Regions from separate parts of the Streptomyces sp. NPDC092952 genome, predicted to be linked through region 2. Evidence: predicted binding sites of a transcription regulator. Region 2 holds the regulator's gene; the other holds the start of a gene.

Region 1 (8,819 bases), on a different contig from region 2:
ATCGTCGAGAAGGTCGGCACCGAGCCCGGACTAGTGAAGGAGGACGGGCGGCTCAACGGGCTGTCCCAGAACTTCGGCAACATGGCCGCCGAGTACATGCCCGACCTCCAGGCCACCGCGGAGAACGGCGCCCATCAGATCAAGCCGTTCGGTGAACCCGCGAAGTTCAAGAAGGACGAGATGGCCTTCTTCCTCGGCGCGGTCGGCCAGGACCCCCAGGCGTACGGCACGATCACCAACGCCCAACAGGCGTACACCACAGCACTGGTTTCCGACGTCTTCCAGAACCCCGACAAGCACGGCGACACGGGCGAGGCGGTACGGAACGCCGTCCACCCGGGAGGTGAGATCGCCGGAATGATGACCGAGGCGAGAGCGCAGGGCGTCCATGAGGCGCAGATCGCCGAGGACGAGGAGTACAACCAGGGCGTCGCGGACAACGCGAAATGGGTGAATCGCATCATCGACGCCGTCGGGGCGAAGTACGTCGAGATGCTTCCCGTGGGAGGCGACGTGGTCGGCTGGATCAAGGAAGACATCGCCGAATCCGCTGTGGAAGGCGCGGAGCATGACAGCACGGATGGAGCCCGTCGCGATTCTGCCGCGAGGTATACGGAATCCGAGAGTGCGGTCAAGATGGCCGCCCGTTCTGCGGTGGGTGCGGCAGCGCGGGGGGCCGGTCTTCCGCCCGAGCAGATTGACGAGTACCAAGGGTCGGCCTCGACTCAGTCGGTAGTGGCGCATTCGGTTGGTCGTGATTTGATTTCCAGTTCATCCGGCAAGGGGAGCTAGAAGTGCGCCGATTATTTGTCTCTGCTGGGATGCTATTGACCTCCGTGGTGCTGGCAGGTTTTCTGGTGGGCTGTTCGGCCGGGGAGGAAAAGGCTGTTCCAGAACTGCCCGATCGGATTTGTTGGGGCATGTTCGACAGCGGGGACGTGTCGCCCATCCTGCCGACGGGCGAGAGGGCTAAGGTTTTATTCAGGCCCTTCGCACTTTCCGGGCGATACAATTCGGTGACCTGTTCCGTCAGTATCGACGGAGCGACAAAATTTATGGCGTATGTCAATCTTCAAGAATTTGAAGGGGTTGATTGGAGTAATTTAGACAAGGCGAATCCGAAGCCGATCGATGTGGGTGACAAGGGTATTTTCTGGGGGAGGGGGGCTTCCGCCTACTTCGCCTGCGAATCCCCCACGAAGGGTGAATCGGATGGACGGTATCTCGACCTGACCGTTAGCTCGGACGGTGTATCCGGAAAAGGCAAACTGGAGACTGTCCTGCCGAAACTGTTGCGGCAGTTCGTTGAATTTGTCCGGAATGAGATGAAATGCGAGGAGGGTGGCGCAGGTTAACCCCATGCCCGATGCGACCCATCGTCGTCCGTGTATGAACCCCCGGCGTGAAGGTATTCATGATCGAGTCTCTGGAGATTCGATCATGGGGGTGCGGTGTGAGGGATTGGCCGACCGATCCGGCGTTCGCGATGTGCCGGGCGCTGGTGGACGGAGCGGATCCGGCCTCGTTCGCGGGAGGCGGGTTCGATGTGCGGGCGGTGGTCGCTGCCGTCCGGTCCGAGGCCCAGGGCGGGTCGCTCCTCGATGCTGTCCCGTGGGGGAACTTCCCGCACGGTGACGATGCCCGGGCGGCCGTTCGCCTGCTGTGCACCGGCGAGGGTCCCGCTCGCTGCGCGACGGACGTGCTGGGCGGCCTGTGCGCCAATGACAGCCGGGCCGCCGCCGCCCTCGCCGTTCCGTTCCTGATCCCCGTCGCCGCCGATGCCCGCCACCCTCACCGTGCCGCCGCCCTTGCCGTGCTCTCCGGTCCGGCCCGCGCCCGGCATCACGGCGTCGCCTCCCGCGACGAACTCCTCCTCCATCGCAACGATCCCCGGCGCCACGCCCCCGACGATTACGACGATTACGGTGTCGAGGTGACGGGCTACCCGGCAGGCTGGTCGGTGGCCGCCGCCCGGGCCGCGATCACCGCCCGAACCCCCGTACTCCTGCCGCTCCTCAACGACTCCGACCCCGCCATCCGCATGGACGCGGCCTATGCCCTGGCCACCGCCGCCGACCCCGACCTCGTGGTCCGGGCCGCCCTTGCCGCCGGTTTCGCCGCCGAGCATGACGCCATGGTCCGCGCCGCCCTGCTCCTCGCCGTCGCCGAGACCGCCCGGGCCCACGTACGGCCGCCGGCCGTCTCGTGGTTCCGTGAGCGGTGGCACGACGGAACGGAGGCCCCCGAAGCCCGCCTGGCCGCGGCGATCGGCTGGCTCTGCCTCACCGATGAGCCCGTCCCCGAGGACCTCCACCAAACCGTCGACACCCTCGCCACGGACCAACGCGCGCACGTCATGGACGCCCTGCCGTGGATGCGTGCAGCCGCCGGAACCGGTGAACCGGGACTCCTGCGCTGTGTTCGCCGCATGCTCCGCCCCGAGGAGCCCGAACCGTACGACGACGACCCCTGGTCCTCCTCGCTCTGAGTGACCCGCCTCGGCCCCGTCGGCGCACGGATCCGATGCCCGGCAGGTTTTTTTGTCCGGTGTCGCGTGAGGCCGCATGTGGAAGTGATCGTGGCCAGCGGGGCGAACGTTCTGTCTGCCCGATCGGCGCAGGAGTTGTGCAGATCAACCTTGCGTTTTCACGACGGGAAGCCGCTCAACACGCAGCGGCGTCGATGATGATCGCCCGAAGACGTGCTCGGCACTCGGCGACGAAGGCGGGGAAGGTGTGCCAGTAGTAGGAGATGCCGCTGACGCCCACCGCGATCGCCCATGCGCGGGCCCGGGCCCAGGTCGCATCGTCGAGGCCCAAGGTGTCCCGGTAGGCCTGTCGTGCTTGTGGCGGCAGGTCCCAGAGCGTGGAGTGCTCGGCGTCGGGAAGGCCCACCGAGAGTCCGCCGAAGTCGATGACTGCGTGGAGCTTGCCTTCCCGGACCAGAAGGTTGGTCGGCTTGAGGTCGCCGTGGAGCCACACGTGAGGTCTGGAAGGCTCGGGCAGCGTGAGCGCGGCTCGCCACATCTGTTCCAGGGAGTCGACGTCGAGCTCAGAACCCACTGTGGTTCGGCAATCATCGAGACACCGGGCGATCCACTCGCTGCATGGCCCCAAGCTGCCTCCGCGGTACCAGCTGAGGTCATCTGCGCGAGTCGCGCCCATGAGGTCGATGCTGTGGAGTTCCCTCACGACCGCCGCCAGGTCGACTCCGAAGGCGGCCCAGTCCTGGACGGTGTCCAGGCCGGCCTCGGCACCGTCAATCCAGCGGTAGACCGACCAGACGAGCGGGAATGCGTCGGTGGGCGTCCCAGCGTGGAGGGGCTCGGGAATCGGACACGCCAGGAAGGGTGCCAAGCGGGGGAGCCATTCCTGCTCTTTTCGCAGGGAACGCCCCTTCTCGGCAGTTCGCGGCAGTCGCACGAGCAGGTCATCGCCCAGCCGATACATGGTGTTGTCCGTGCCCGCGCCTGCGGGCGACAACGGCAGGTCGGCCCACTCTGGGCGCTCTGTCTTCAGTAGGGCCCGGACTAGCGTCTCGTCGACCGGGATCTCATCTCCGTGAAGCGTCACGTCGGAAATCTCACCGCAAGTGGGAACGGGAGGCCAGCGACTTTCTGGGCGAGGCAGGTTCGCCGAAACAAGGACGCGCCGAAGGTGGCAAGCGACAGGACTACCGCGGAGGAGCCGGATTCGAACTGCTTAGCAAGATCATCCTGATCCAGTGAGGTTCCACGACCATTCCCCAGGATCTGTGCCAGAGGCGAGTTTTGATCGCTGCCGAGCCTGTTGATTGGCTGGCTGACATGACTGATCTCGGACCCGTCGCCTGGCCATCTGCTCCGATCAGGACCGAGAGGCTCGTGCTCCGTGAGTCAGAGGCTCAGGACCGGGAGGCGTTCATCGAGCTGCACGCCTCGCCGGAGGTGCACACCTACCTCGGAGGCCCCCGGCCGCGTGACGAGCTTGAGCGCGAGATGCCCGAGGTGCCCGGTCGGCGGCCGGGAAGTTTCGTCGTAGAGCTCGATGGATCGATGATCGGCCAGGTCCTGCTCAGGAGAGCAACGGAGCACCGCCGCCCGGCTGCCGTCGGGAAGGTCGATCTCGGCTACCTGTTCCTGCGGCGGGCGTGGGGATTCGGGTATGCCGCCGAGGCGTGCGCGGCGGCACTGGACTGGCTCGATGGTGTCCTTCCCGGCGAGCCGGTGGTGCTCGCCACCCAGACCGCCAACGTCGGCTCGATGCGCCTCGCGGCAAAGCTGAGGTTCACCGAGGTAGAGCGGTTCCACGCCTGGGATGCCGAGCAGTGGCTCGGTATGCGGTCCCCGGTCACGCCCTCCGACTGAGTTCTTCGACAGTGCGTATCCGCAACTCGACAGCACTGCTGGGACGGTCATCAGGAGAGCTTGTAGCAGCTGTCTCCGTTCGGGAGAAGGGAGTGGGTCCGGAAGGGGGTCAGGCATGCCGGGACGCGGTGGCGAGGTGGCGGTGCGCGGTGAGTGCGTCGCCGGCGCGGTGGCGTAGAGGACCGGGAGTCGGGAGCGGTCGCGCGGGTGGCGCTTGCGGACGGCGATCTCGTGAGCCCGCCCGAGCTGGGAGGGGGCAGCGGTCTTCCCGGTGCCAGAAGCGCCGCTGATGATGAAGCCCCGGCGGGCGGAGATCTGCTGTCGATTGAGCTGGACCAGCAGCCGCGAGGTGGCGATGACCTTCCGGATGGTCGGGGTGTTCACCGGCGACAGATCGGCGTGATGGCTCGGGCGTACTTCGTCGTCGTGCGGCTGCTCCTTCCGGGAAAGGGTGGCGCGCTGGGCCGTGGTCAGTAGCGGGGGCGGGGAGGGTTCGTGCTCGACGAAGCGGGTCCACCCCTCCTTTCGTGGTCAGCGGGCTATCCGGCGGGGGCTCCTGCTCCGAACCGGATCACCTCGGCCGGTTCCGTGCCGGGGCCGGGCGGGATTGGTTCCGGGGTGGTGCGCGGTGCGGGCGGCCGCCTTCGCGGTGCGTGTGTCCGGGCCGTGCGCAGCGCGTCCAGGACGGTTTCCGTGCGATCGCTCAGAGCGAACACGCCCCTGGGAACAATGGGCGGCTCAGGAGCATTGAGTCTGCATAGCTCAACTTGACTGCCGAAGGGGAGATCATGGCTACCGATTCCACCGCGGTTACTCCGCTCGCCCTGCCCGTGCTGCCGCTCGACGACGAGGTCGTGCTGCCCGGGATGGTGGTGCCTCTGGACCTGTCCGACGCGGAGGTGCGGGGTGCCGTCGAGGCCGCGCAGGCGGCGGTCCGGGCCGATGGGGGCAAGCCCGAGGTGCTGCTCGTGCCGCGGATCGACGGTACGTACGCCGGTACCGGTGTCATCGGCACCGTCGAGCAGGTCGGGCGGCTCTCGGACGGAGACCCGGGCGCGCTGATCCGCGGCCGGGGCCGGGTGCGGATCGGGGCCGGGACCAGCGGTCCGGGCGCCGCGCTCTGGGTGGAGGGGACCCGGGTCGACCCGGTCGTCCCCGACCCGCTGCCGGGCGCCGCCGCCGAGCTGGTCAAGGAGTACAAGGCGCTCGCCACCAGCTGGCTGAAGAAGCGCGGCGCCTGGCAGGTCGTGGACCGGGTCCAGCAGATCGAGGACATCTCCGCGCTCGCCGACAACTCCGGCTACTCCCCGTTCCTCACCACCGCCCAGAAGGTCCGGCTCCTGGAGACGACCGACCCGGTCGCCCGGCTGAAGCTCGCCATCCAGTGGCTCGGCGAGCACCTCGCCGAACAGGACGTCGCCGAGTCCATCGCCAAGGACGTCCAGGAAGGGGTCGACAAGCAGCAGCGCGAGTTCCTGCTGCGCCGCCAGCTCGACGCCGTGCGCAAGGAGCTGGCCGAGCTCAACGGCGAATCCGGTTCCGCCGACGAGTCCGACGACTACCGGGCCCGCGTCGAGGCCGCCGACCTGCCCGAGCACGTACGCGAGGCAGCGCTCAAGGAGGTCGAGAAGCTGGAGCGCTCCTCCGACCAGAGCCCCGAGGGCTCCTGGATCAGGACCTGGCTCGACACCGTCCTCGAACTTCCCTGGACCGAGCGGACCGAGGACGCCTACGACATCCGGGGCGCCCAGCGGGTCCTGGACACCGAGCACGCCGGGCTCCAGGACGTGAAGGAGCGGATCACCGAGTACCTGGCCGTGCGCAAGCGGCGCTCCGACCGCGGCCTCGGGGTCGTCGGCGGGCGGCGCGGCGGCGCCGTGCTGGCGCTGGTCGGCCCGCCCGGCGTCGGCAAGACCTCGCTCGGCGAGTCCGTCGCGCACGCCATGGGCCGCAAGTTCGTCCGCGTCGCCCTCGGCGGGGTGCGGGACGAGGCGGAGATCCGCGGCCACCGGCGTACGTACGTCGGCGCCCTGCCCGGACGCATCGTGCGGGCGATCAAGGAGGCCGGTTCGATGAACCCGGTCGTCCTGCTCGACGAGATCGACAAGGTCGGCTCCGACTTCCGGGGCGACCCGGCCGCCGCCCTCCTCGAAGTCCTCGACCCGGCGCAGAACCACACCTTCCGCGACCACTACCTGGAGGTCGAGCTCGACCTCAGCGACGTCGTCTTCCTGGCCACCGCCAATGTGCTCGAAGCCATCCCGGAGGCCCTGCTCGACCGCATGGAGCTGGTCCGGCTCGACGGCTACACCGAGGACGAGAAGGTCGTCATCGCCCGCGACCACCTGCTCCCGCGCCAGCTGGAGCGGGCCGGACTGGCGGCGGACGAGGTCGTGCTCGACGAGTCCGCGCTGCGCAGGCTGGCCGGCGAGTACACGAGGGAGGCCGGGGTCCGGAACCTGGAACGGGCCGTCGCCCGGCTGCTCCGCAAGGTCGCGGCCCAGCACGAACTGGGCGACCGGGAGCTGCCGGCCACCGTCACCGACGCGGACCTGCGGGGCCTGATCGGGCGCCCGCACCACGTCCCGGAGTCGGCCCAGGACCCGGCCGAGCGCCGGACCTCGGTGCCGGGGGTGGCGACCGGGCTCGCGGTGACCGGGGCCGGCGGCGACGTGCTCTTCGTGGAGGCCTCGCTGGCCGACCCGGAGACCGGGGCCTCCGGACTGACCCTCACCGGTCAGCTCGGCGACGTCATGAAGGAGTCCGCGCAGATCGCGCTGAGCTTCCTGCGCTCGCACGGGGCGGAGCTGGAGCTGCCGGTCGCGGACCTGAAGGACCGGGGCGTGCACATCCACTTCCCGGCGGGCGCGGTCCCCAAGGACGGCCCGAGCGCCGGCATCACCATGACGACCGCGCTGGCCTCGCTGCTCTCCGGGCGGCTGGTCCGTACGGACGTGGCGATGACCGGTGAGGTCTCGCTGACCGGGCGGGTGCTGCCGATCGGCGGCCTCAAGCAGAAGCTGCTCGCCGCCCACCGGGCCGGGATCACCACCGTGGTCATCCCGAAGCGGAACGAGGCCGACCTGGACGACGTCCCCGCCGAGGTGCTGGACACCCTGGAGGTCCACCCGGTGACCGACGTCCGCCAGGTCCTGGAGATCGCCCTGGCCCCGGCCGAGGCCCCGGCGCGGGAGGAGATCCCGGTCGCGGCGTGAGCGGCACGGCGTGACGGACGTGGCGCCGCGCGCGTGACCGGTACGGACGGCCCGCCTCCCGGGAACCCCGGGGGAGCGGGCCGTACCGCGTGCCCGTTCGCGGGGCGCCCCGGGGTCACACCTCCAGCCAGCCCCGCAGCGTCGCCTGTGCCCCCGCCTGGAACCGGGTCTGGGCACCCAGCGAGTCCAGCAGCACGCTGATCCGGCGCCGGGCCGTGTGCACATGGACGCCCAGCCGGCGCGCTATCGCCTCGTCCTTCAGCCCGGCCGCGAGCAGCCCCAGCAGCTCCTTCTGCGGTTCGGGCAGCGCCCCGCCGGAACCGCCCAGCGGCGTCGCCCGCTCCCACACCGTCTCGAACAGCGGCACCAGCGCGTTGCGCAGCAGCGCGTCGCCGACCACCAGCGCCAGGGCCGTCGGGTCCGAGGCGTCGCTCGGCGGCAGCAGCGTGACCCGCCCGTCCACGGTGATCAGCTTCGTCGGTACGCCCTCGGCGACCCGGGCCCGCAGCCCCCGCTCGACCAGTCCGGTCAGCGAACGCATCCGGCCCGGATAGCCGACGCCCTCCCGGTCCAGCACCGTGCGCACCGTCACGCCCCGCTCCAGCAGCGCCCCGATGTCCAGTCCGGGCGTACGCGAACTGCCCTTCCCCGGCTGGCCCTTCACATACGGCGGCCGGTCCAGGATCGCCACCTCGCGCTCGGCCGAGGCCAGCAGGTACTCGGCGCGCTCGCCGATGGCCCGCGGGCCGACGACGACCTCGATGCCGCCCTCGTGCGCGGTGGGGGAGCCGGACATCAGCCGGCCCGCCAGCCGGTCCGCGTTCATCCGCAACTGCTCCAACTCGGCCGAGCGCTGGTGCAGTTCGGCCTGGCGGCGGTGGATGAGGGCGCGGATCGCGCCGCCCGGGGCCGCCGCCCGGGGCAGGGCGTCCGGCCCGCCGGGCAGGACGAAGCCGTGCTCGGTCAGCCGGTCGAGCGCCGCGGTCAGCCGCTCCGGCGCCAGGTCCAGCAGGGCCGCGAGCTCCCGCGCGCCCTCGGCCCGCCCCGAGAGCAGCGCCTCGTACACGCGCTGCTCGGTCTCTCCGAGACCGAGGTCCGTCAGCTCCCCCTGGATCATTCCTGGATTCTCACTCCGCTTTCACAGGGCACACAAGTGGGCGTGTCCACTTGTCAACACACCTGTCACATTGATCCGTTGGCGCCCCGCCGCTTGCATGGGCATGACCACCTGAAGGGGTTTCCAAGCACGTGGGAGGGGT
Region 2 (8,819 bases):
AGCTTGCCCTCGCGCGCGGCCGCGGTGAAGTCCGTGCCGAACTTCTCCAGCGCCTTGTACTGGCCCTCCGGGTCGGGTGTGGTCACCCGTCGTCCTCCCCTGCTCGTCTCGAACGCGTCCAGCAGCTTCTTCGCACTGGCCCCCTGACCGGCAAGGATCTCACCGGCACGGCCGCCCTTGGCGGCGATGCCGATCAGCAGATGCTCGGTGGAGACGTAGTCGTCGCCGAGGTCCCGCGCCCGCTCCGCGGCGTCCGTGACGACGGCGAGCAGTTCGCGGTTGGGCTGCGGCGGGGCGACGGTCGATCCCGTGACGCTGGGCAGCGAGCCCAGCAGCCGCTCGGTCTCGGACCGCACGGCGATCTGGTCGGCGTCGACGGCGGCGAGCAGATCGGTGATGTTCGCGTTGTCCTCACCCGCGAGGAGCGCCAGCAGCAGGTGCCCCGGGGTCAGATCGGCGTGCCCGTCCTTCACGGCCCTGGTGGTGGCCGCGTTGATGGCGTCCCGGCTCTTGTTGGTCAGCTCGGCGTCCACGTGCGCTCTCTCCTCCTGACTCGACCAGCGTGCGTAAAGTTGAGTCTACCCCACTCAAGTGAATGTTGAGTCCACTCCACTCAACTTGTTTCGGGGGCCTTCCGTGCCCGTACCGGACGGTTCCGCTGTTCCGAGTGAACCGGCCGCACGGGCCACCCGCCACCGCAGCCCGCCCCGCCCGGCCGGGAACGCCGGGGCGGCGGGCCGTAGGGTCTGCCCCATGGCAGTCGACGTGACGAACCCCGGCCCCGAGTACCTCGCCTTCTGGCGCGCGCGGCACGTGTGCACCCTGACCACGCCGCGCCCCGACGGCACCCCGCACGTGGTGCCGGTGGGCGTGACGTACGACCCCGAGGCGCGGCTGGCACGGATCATCACCGGCCGGAACACCCGCAAGGCCCGCAACGTCCTGGCCGCGGGCCCGGACGGGGCACGGGTCGCCGTCTGCCAGATCGAGGGGCGCCACTGGGCGACGCTGGAGGGGCGCGCGACGGTGCGCACGGAGCCGGAGGCGGTGGCCGAGGCGGTGCGCCGCTACACGGAGCGCTACGGGCGTACGCCGAGGCCGAACCCGGAGCGGATCGTCATCGAGATCGCCGTGGACCGGGCGCTCGGCAGGGCCTGACCGGCCCGGTACCCCGGGGCGCCCCGGACCCGTCCGGGAGCCGTCCGGGAAAAGCACAACGGCGCCATCGTGTTCAGGTCACGATGGCGCCGTTGTGTGGGGGAGTGACTGAGCGACATGGAACGACGGGGGATCGCTCAGGCACTGCGGGGGGTGGCGGAAATAGTCTCTGGCTCGAACAGCTGGTGGTCACGCCGGTCGAGGTTCACGAAGATCATGTCGTACCGGATCGCGCAGCGGACGGGCTGCGGAGCTCCACGCGGCTTGCGGAGACACCGGTAGGCGCGTACTTCGTCGTCTTCTTCGCGTGCGACAACGATCGGGTCGCCGAACAGAGTGACCATCAACGAGTCGCCACGGTGGGGAACGGCGGTGACGAGGTCGATGAAGTGCCAGCCCGATCGGTAGGCGGTGGCCATCTCCCGTCGGAAGGTCCGGTCGTCCGGCGGGATGGTCATGCGCTCGTACGGGCCGTGACGGAGGGGGAGACCCAGCCGATGTCGGACGACGTGGCGGGCGCGACCCAGCCGATGTCGGACGACTTCGCAGGGGAGACCCAGCCGATGTCGGACGCGGGCGAGACCCAGCCGATGTCCGACGACCCCGCGGGCGAGACCCAGCCGATGTCGGACGACGTGGCAGGCGCGACCCAACCGATGTCGGTGGCCTGGACGGTCCAGCCGATGTCGCCGCCGGCGGCACGGTCCTCGCTCCAGCCAATGTCGCTGCCGCCCAGCAGCCCGATCCCCAGGGCCGCGACGAACGAGACGGCAAGCGCCGAGCGATGCATTCGCTTATACATAGTCGGCTTCGTCCTCACTTGTGGATTCTTCTCCCCCGCACTTAAGACGATGTCTCACCTGAGCACGCGAGCACCACCAAGTGGATGCATCATGTTCTTGCATGTTCAGGAACCTGGGGGGTGACGATATGACCACAAGTGACGCAAAGCCGACACATCCTCACGGGATCACCGAACTGTGCGATGCGGGAGCACGCCTTTACGCCGGCGCTTTGCGACTGGGACGGATCGCCCGCGTCGAAGTGGAACCGGCTCCCTGCCTCATGGAGTTCGCGCTGCTTCATCCCGATCCGGACGACCCGACCTGGCTCCGCCCCGTTCCGCCGTCCACCGCTCTCGCGCAGCATCTGCACCCCATAGAGCGCGAGATCCTGGAGCGGCGCAGGCACTCGGTCGAGCTGACGGAATCGTTCGAGCCGTTCATGGACATCAGCACCGTGGGGCCGCCCACCACCAATGCCATCACGGTGCTGGAAGGCGCGAACCGGATCAACGCGGCCCTGGACCTCGCCACCGCAGAGTGCCGCACCGAGGTGCTCACCGTCCAGCCCGGCGGCGGGCGGAGCGAGGACCGCCTCATCAAGTCGCTGGAGCGGGGCCTGTCCGTCGTCCACCGGGGCGTCCGGATGCGCACGCTCTACCAGCACACCGTGCGCCACAGCCCCAGCACCCTCGCGTACGCGGAGCGCATGGACGACGCCAACGTGGAGATACGCACGCTGGAGGAGCTGATCGGCCGCCTCATCGTGTTCGACCGGACCGTCGCGTTCATACCCGCCAGCGACGACGACCAGATCGCCCTGGAGCTCCGCAACCCGGGACTCGTGCACTACCTGGTCAACGTGTTCGAACAGTTCTGGACCAGGGCGGCGCCGCTGCGCGAGGAGGTCAAGTACGAGCCGACCTCGCTCGGCATCAGCGGGGTCCAGCGGTCCATCGCCCAACTCCTGGTGGAGGGGCACGTGGACGACTCCATAGCCCGCCGGCTCGGCATGAACGTCCGCACCTGCCGCGCCCACGTCGCCAAGCTCGCCGCCGCCCTCGGCAGCAACAGCCGGGCCCAGCTCGGCTATCTGATAGCCCGCTCGGGCATCCTCGAAGAGGACTCCTGACCGCTCGTACGGACCCGTGCGGACCCGTGACGGCACAAGGGGCGTCCCGGGAACGGCCGAAGGGCCGGGAGCCGTCCCTCAGGACGCCTCCCGGCCCTTCTCCGCCTGTCGGGCCGTCGCGCGGCCCCGTTCTCAGCCCTTCGGCCGCTTGGGCCGCCAGACCACCAGCGCACTGGTCTGCTGCACGTCCTGGTACGGCACCAGATCACGCCGGTACGAGGCGTGCACCTGGGCCTCGCGCTGCTGCATCGCCTGCGCCGCGCCGTCCACGGCCGCCGACAGCTCGGCGACGCGCTGCTGGAGCGCGGCGACCTGGTTCTCCAGCTCGATGATGCGCTTGATGCCGGCGAGGTTGATCCCCTCGTCCTGCGACAGCTGCTGCACCGTGCGCAGCAGTTCGATGTCGCGGGCCGAGTAGCGCCTGCCGCGCCCGGCCGTGCGGTCGGGCGAGACCAGGCCGAGGCGGTCGTACTGGCGCAGGGTCTGCGGATGGAGCCCCGAGAGCTGGGCCGCGATCGAGATCACGTACACCGGTGTCTCATCGGTCAGTTCGTACGGATTGCGTCGTCGGCCGTCCACCTCAAGCTCCCTTCGCGGCCTGGAACAGTTCGGCCCGCGGGTCGTGGCCCGCGGTCGCCCGGCGGTACGCCTCCAGCGCTTCCCGGGCCTCGTCGCCGAGGTCCTGGGGAACCGCCACCTCCACGGTGACGAGCAGGTCGCCCCGGGTGCCGTCCTTGCGCACGGCGCCCTTGCCGCGGGCCCGCATCGTACGCCCGTTGGGCGTGCCGGCGGGCAGCTTCAGGGTGACCGGAGGGCCACCGAGCGTGGGCACCTTCACCTCGCCGCCGAGCGCCGCCTCCGTGAAGTCGACGGGGACGGTGACCGTGAGGTTGTCGCCCTTGCGGCCGAAGACCGGGTGGGCGTCGACGTGGACCACGACGTACAGGTCGCCGGCCGGACCGCCGCGCTCGCCCGGACCGCCCTTGCCGCGCAGCCGGATCCGCTGGCCGTCCGAGACGCCCGCCGGGATCCTGACCTGCATGGTCCGGGAGGACTTGGCGCGCCCGGACCCCTTGCAGACGTCGCACGGGTCCTGGGCGATGAGGCCCCGGCCCTTGCAGTCCACGCAGGGATCGGTGAGCGAGAAGCCGCCGCCGGAGCCGCGCGAGACCTGGCCGGTGCCGAGACAGGTCTGGCAGACCCGGGGGGTGCCGTTCTTGTCACCGGTGCCGGAACACGCCTTGCAGGGCGCCTGGCTGGACATCCGCAACGGGACGGTGGCCCCGTCGACCGCCTCGGTGAAGCTGAGCGTCACCTCGGACTCGATGTCCTGGCCGCGCCGCGGCTGCACCCGCGTCCCCGTACCGCCCCGGTTGAACAGGCCGCCGAAGACATCGCCCAGGCCGCCGCCGCCGAAGCCGCCGGCACCGCCCTGGCCGCCGCCGCCCTGGGCACCCCCGAAGAGGTCGCCCAGGTCGAAGTTGAAGTTGCCGCCCGCGCCGCCGGGGCCGGCCCGGAAGCCGCCGTTGCCGAAGAGGGCGCGGGCCTCGTCGTACTCCTTGCGCTTCTTGCTGTCACCGAGGACGTCGTTCGCCTCGGAGATCTCCTTGAAGCGCTCCTCCGCCTTGTCGTCGCCCTTGTTGGCGTCCGGGTGGAACTCGCGGGCGAGCTTCCGGTACGCCTTCTTGATCTCGGCGTCGGTGGCGTCCTTGGGGACGCCGAGGACCTTGTAGTAGTCCTTCTCGACGAAGTCCTTCGTGCTCATCGACGTCCCTCCTTCCGGACGATCGGCCATGCGGCCGGCGCGTGGGCCGGTCGCATGGCCGGGCGGTGGGCCACGAGGTGGTCGGACGGAATGTCAGACCTCCTCGGTGCCACCGCTCTCCTCGTCGGTTGCCTTCTCTTCCTTGGCGGCCGCCGGGGTCGCCCCCGGCTGGGGCTCGGCGACCGCCACCCGCGCGGGGCGGATGGTGCGCTCGCCGATCCGATACCCCGGCTGCAGGATCGCCACGCAGGTCGTCTCCGTGACGTCCGGCGCGTACGAGTGCATCAGGGCCTCGTGGATCGTCGGGTCGAAGGGCTCGCCCTCCTTGCCGAACTGCTGCAGGCCCAGCTTGGCGACGACCGTCTCCAGGGACTCGGCCACCGACTTGAACCCGCCCACCAGCTCGCCGTGGTCCCGGGCGCGGCCGACGTCGTCGAGCACCGGCAGCAGCTCGGACAGGAGGCCCGCCACGGCGATCTCCTTGACCGTGGCCCGGTCCCGCTCGACGCGGCGGCGGTAGTTCTGGTACTCGGCCTGGAGCCGCTGGAGGTCGCCCGTGCGCTCGTTGAGCGCCGTGCGCACCTGGTCCAGCTGGGCCGTCAGGCCGACTGTCTGCACTCCGTCCCCGGCCGGGGACGCCTCCTCCTCCGCAGAGGGCTTGGCGTCCTTCGGCTCGGCTCCTTCAGAGGTGGCGCCGGAGGGGACGTCGGGCTTCTCCTCGAAGCCCGGAGTCTCCTCGGTCACACCGCACCGCCCTTGGCGTCCTTCTCGTCGTCCACGATCTCGGCGTCCACGACGTCGTCGTCGGCCTTGGCCTGCTGGGCACCCTCGCCCTGCGGAGCACCCTCGCCCTGGGCGTTGGCGTACATCGCCTGGCCGAGCTTCTGGGAGACGGCCGCGACCTTCTCGGTGGCGGTACGGATCTCGGCGGTGTCCTCGCCCTTGAGCTTCTCCTTCAGCTCGGTGAGCGCGGTCTCCACCTCCGTCTTCACGTCACCGGGGACCTTGTCCTCGTTGTCCTTGAGGAACTTCTCCGTCTGGTAGACGAGCTGCTCGCCCTGGTTGCGCGACTCGGCGGCCTCGCGGCGGCGGTGGTCCTCCTCCGCGTACTGCTCGGCCTCCTCACGCATCCGGTTGACCTCGTCCTTCGGCAGCGAGGAGCCGCCGGTGACGGTCATCTTCTGCTCCTTGCCCGTGCCGAGGTCCTTCGCGGCGACGTGCATGATGCCGTTCGCGTCGATGTCGAAGGAGACCTCGATCTGCGGGACGCCGCGCGGGGCCGGCGGGAGACCGGTCAGCTCGAACATGCCGAGCTTCTTGTTGTACGCCGCGATCTCGCGCTCGCCCTGGTAGACCTGGATCTGCACGGACGGCTGGTTGTCCTCGGCCGTCGTGAAGATCTCGGACCGCTTGGTCGGGATCGTGGTGTTGCGCTCGATGAGCTTGGTCATGATGCCGCCCTTGGTCTCGATACCGAGGGACAGCGGGGTGACGTCGAGGAGCAGGACGTCCTTGACCTCGCCCTTGAGGACACCGGCCTGGAGCGAGGCGCCGATGGCGACGACCTCGTCCGGGTTCACGCCCTTGTTGGCCTCCTGGCCACCGGTCAGCTCCTTGACGAGCTCGGCGACGGCCGGCATACGGGTGGAGCCACCGACGAGAACGACGTGGTCGATCTCGGAGAGCGCGATGCCCGCGTCCTTGATGACGTTGTGGAACGGGGTCTTGCAGCGGTCCAGGAGGTCCGCGGTCAGCTGCTGGAACTGCGAGCGCGTGAGCTTCTCGTCCAGGTGCAGCGGGCCCTCGGCGGACGCCGTGATGTAGGGCAGGTTGATCGTGGTCTCGGTCGAGGACGAGAGCTCGATCTTCGCCTTCTCCGCGGCCTCGCGGAGACGCTGGAGAGCCATCTTGTCCTTGGACAGGTCCACGCCGTGCCCGTTGGCGAACTGCTTCACCAGGTAGTCGACGACGCGCTGGTCCCAGTCGTCGCCACCGAGGTGGTTGTCACCGTTGGTGGCCTTCACCTCGACGACGCCGTCGCCGATCTCCAGGAGCGACACGTCGAAGGTACCGCCACCGAGGTCGAAGACGAGGATCGTCTGGTCGTCCTTGTCGAGCCCGTACGCCAGGGCGGCGGCGGTCGGCTCGTTGACGATGCGCAGGACGTTGAGGCCCGCGATCTCGCCGGCCTCCTTCGTGGCCTGGCGCTCGGAGTCGTTGAAGTACGCGGGGACGGTGATGACCGCGTCGGTCACCTTCTCCCCGAGGTACGCCTCGGCGTCGCGCTTCAGCTTCTGCAGGATGAAGGCGCTCATCTGCTGCGGGTTGAAGCTCTTGCCGTCCAGGTCGATCTTCCAGTCAGTGCCCATGTGGCGCTTGACGGAACGGATCGTCCTGTCGACGTTCGTCACTGCCTGGCGCTTGGCGACCTCGCCGACCAGCACCTCGCCGTTCTTCGCGAAGGCGACGACGGACGGCGTGGTCCTGGCGCCCTCTGCGTTGGTGATGACGGTGGGCTCGCCGCCTTCCAGAACGCTGACGACGGAGTTAGTCGTGCCCAGGTCGATGCCGACCGCACGTGCCATTTCGATTCCTCCAGCTTGACTACTTGAGTGGAACTGACTCAAGGATGCACGACACCCACCCCACTGTCAACAGACCTGAGTCGACCTGACTCAACTATCGTGCACACCCCTCACGCCATCCGCCTCCGCCGCGGCGCACGACACCCCCCGACCCCCGACGCCGCCACCCCTCCCCCATCATCACCTCATGGGATCGTTCTGTCACAAAATGCCGAAATCTACACAGAGCACCCACCCCGATTACCGAACTTCCGATCGAGAGGGAACGATGCGGGTACGAACATCGACGCGGACGCGGGCGCGAGCGCGCACGCGCGGGCACACACGCGGAGAACAGGTACCGGCACGGGTACGGGTGAGCGACACAGATCACCGCCTGTCCGGCTACAGAGCGGCGGAATAAGTGGGTAGTGTCAGCACAGACTAATTAAGTTACTGCTTAGTAATCGCAGATGATCCCAGTATCCGCTCATCGACACTGGGTCCCACCCTCGCAGGCCCGAGGAGCCCCCAAATGCAACTCGCCGCGATCATCGTGTCGCTGGTGCTGACCGTCGTCGCCGTTGCGCTCATCGCCCGAGCCGTCGCGCAGATCTACCGGTTCGTCAAGCTCGGCCAACCGGTTCCGGCAGGCAGCCGCACCGATCATCCCAAAGAGCGCACGATCACCCTGGTCAGGGAGTTCCTCGGCCACACCCGGATGAACCGGTGGGGGATCGTCGGCTTCGCGCACTGGTTCGTCGCCATCGGCTTCCTGACCCTGCCGCCGACCCTGGTCCAGGCGTACGGGCAGCTCTTCCAGGCCGACTGGGTCCTGCCGATCATCGGCGACTGGGCCCCGTTCGAGATGTACACCGAGTTCATCGGTCTGATGACGACGGTCGGCATCCTCGTGCTGATCGCCATCCGGCTGCTGAACCTGCCCTCCCGGGCCGGCCGCAAGTCCCGTTTCGCGGGCTCCAAGGCCTGGCAGGCGTACTTCGTCGAGTACGTCATCCTCACCATCGGCCTCGCGATCCTGACCCTGCGCGGTCTGGAGGGCGCGATCCACCACGTGGAGGGCTACGAGGCGTCGTACTTCGTCTCGTACCCGCTGGTGCTCGCCTTCAAGGGGCTGGCGACGGGCACGCTGCAGAACCTCATCTACTTCGTCGCGATGATCAAGATCGGCGTCTCGCTGATCTGGATGATCACCGTCTCGCTCAACACCAACATGGGTGTCGCCTGGCACCGCTTCCTCGGCTTCCCGAACATCTGGTTCAAGCGGAACGCGGACGGCGCGACGGCGCTCGGCGCGCTCCAGCCGATGACCTCGGGCGGCAAGGAGATCGACTGGGAGGACCCGGCCGACGACGCCGTCTTCGGTGTCTCCCAGGTCGAGCAGTTCTCCTGGAAGG

What was found. Region 2 encodes HspR, which represses chaperone genes until heat shock. Its sites were predicted from a motif close to TTGAGNNNNNNNNNCTCAA; they were not measured.
Region 1: the regulator HspR is predicted to act here: its motif matches at 5,093-5,111, upstream of lon (endopeptidase La).

The regions. Positions count from the first base shown of each region.
Region 1 covers NZ_JBIVPT010000016.1:64,414-73,232, reverse strand. The annotation lists gene ACIQGQ_RS29220 (DUF6571 family protein) at 1-792, shown strand, start outside; gene ACIQGQ_RS29215 (hypothetical protein) at 837-1,355, shown strand; gene ACIQGQ_RS29210 (hypothetical protein) at 1,454-2,488, shown strand; gene ACIQGQ_RS29205 (aminoglycoside phosphotransferase family protein) at 2,664-3,572, opposite strand; gene ACIQGQ_RS29200 (GNAT family N-acetyltransferase) at 3,806-4,345, shown strand; gene lon (endopeptidase La) at 5,134-7,560, shown strand; gene ACIQGQ_RS29190 (TrmB family transcriptional regulator) at 7,676-8,677, opposite strand.
Region 2 covers NZ_JBIVPT010000003.1:556,318-565,136, reverse strand. The annotation lists gene clpB (ATP-dependent chaperone ClpB) at 1-533, opposite strand, end outside; gene ACIQGQ_RS10430 (pyridoxamine 5'-phosphate oxidase family protein) at 754-1,158, shown strand; gene ACIQGQ_RS10425 ((2Fe-2S)-binding protein) at 1,296-1,616, opposite strand; gene ACIQGQ_RS10420 (hypothetical protein) at 1,613-1,948, opposite strand; gene ACIQGQ_RS10415 (helix-turn-helix transcriptional regulator) at 2,089-3,072, shown strand; gene ACIQGQ_RS10410 (heat shock protein transcriptional repressor HspR) at 3,205-3,651, opposite strand; gene dnaJ (molecular chaperone DnaJ) at 3,653-4,837, opposite strand; gene grpE (nucleotide exchange factor GrpE) at 4,931-5,581, opposite strand; gene dnaK (molecular chaperone DnaK) at 5,578-7,422, opposite strand; gene ACIQGQ_RS10390 ((Fe-S)-binding protein) at 7,937-8,819, shown strand, end outside.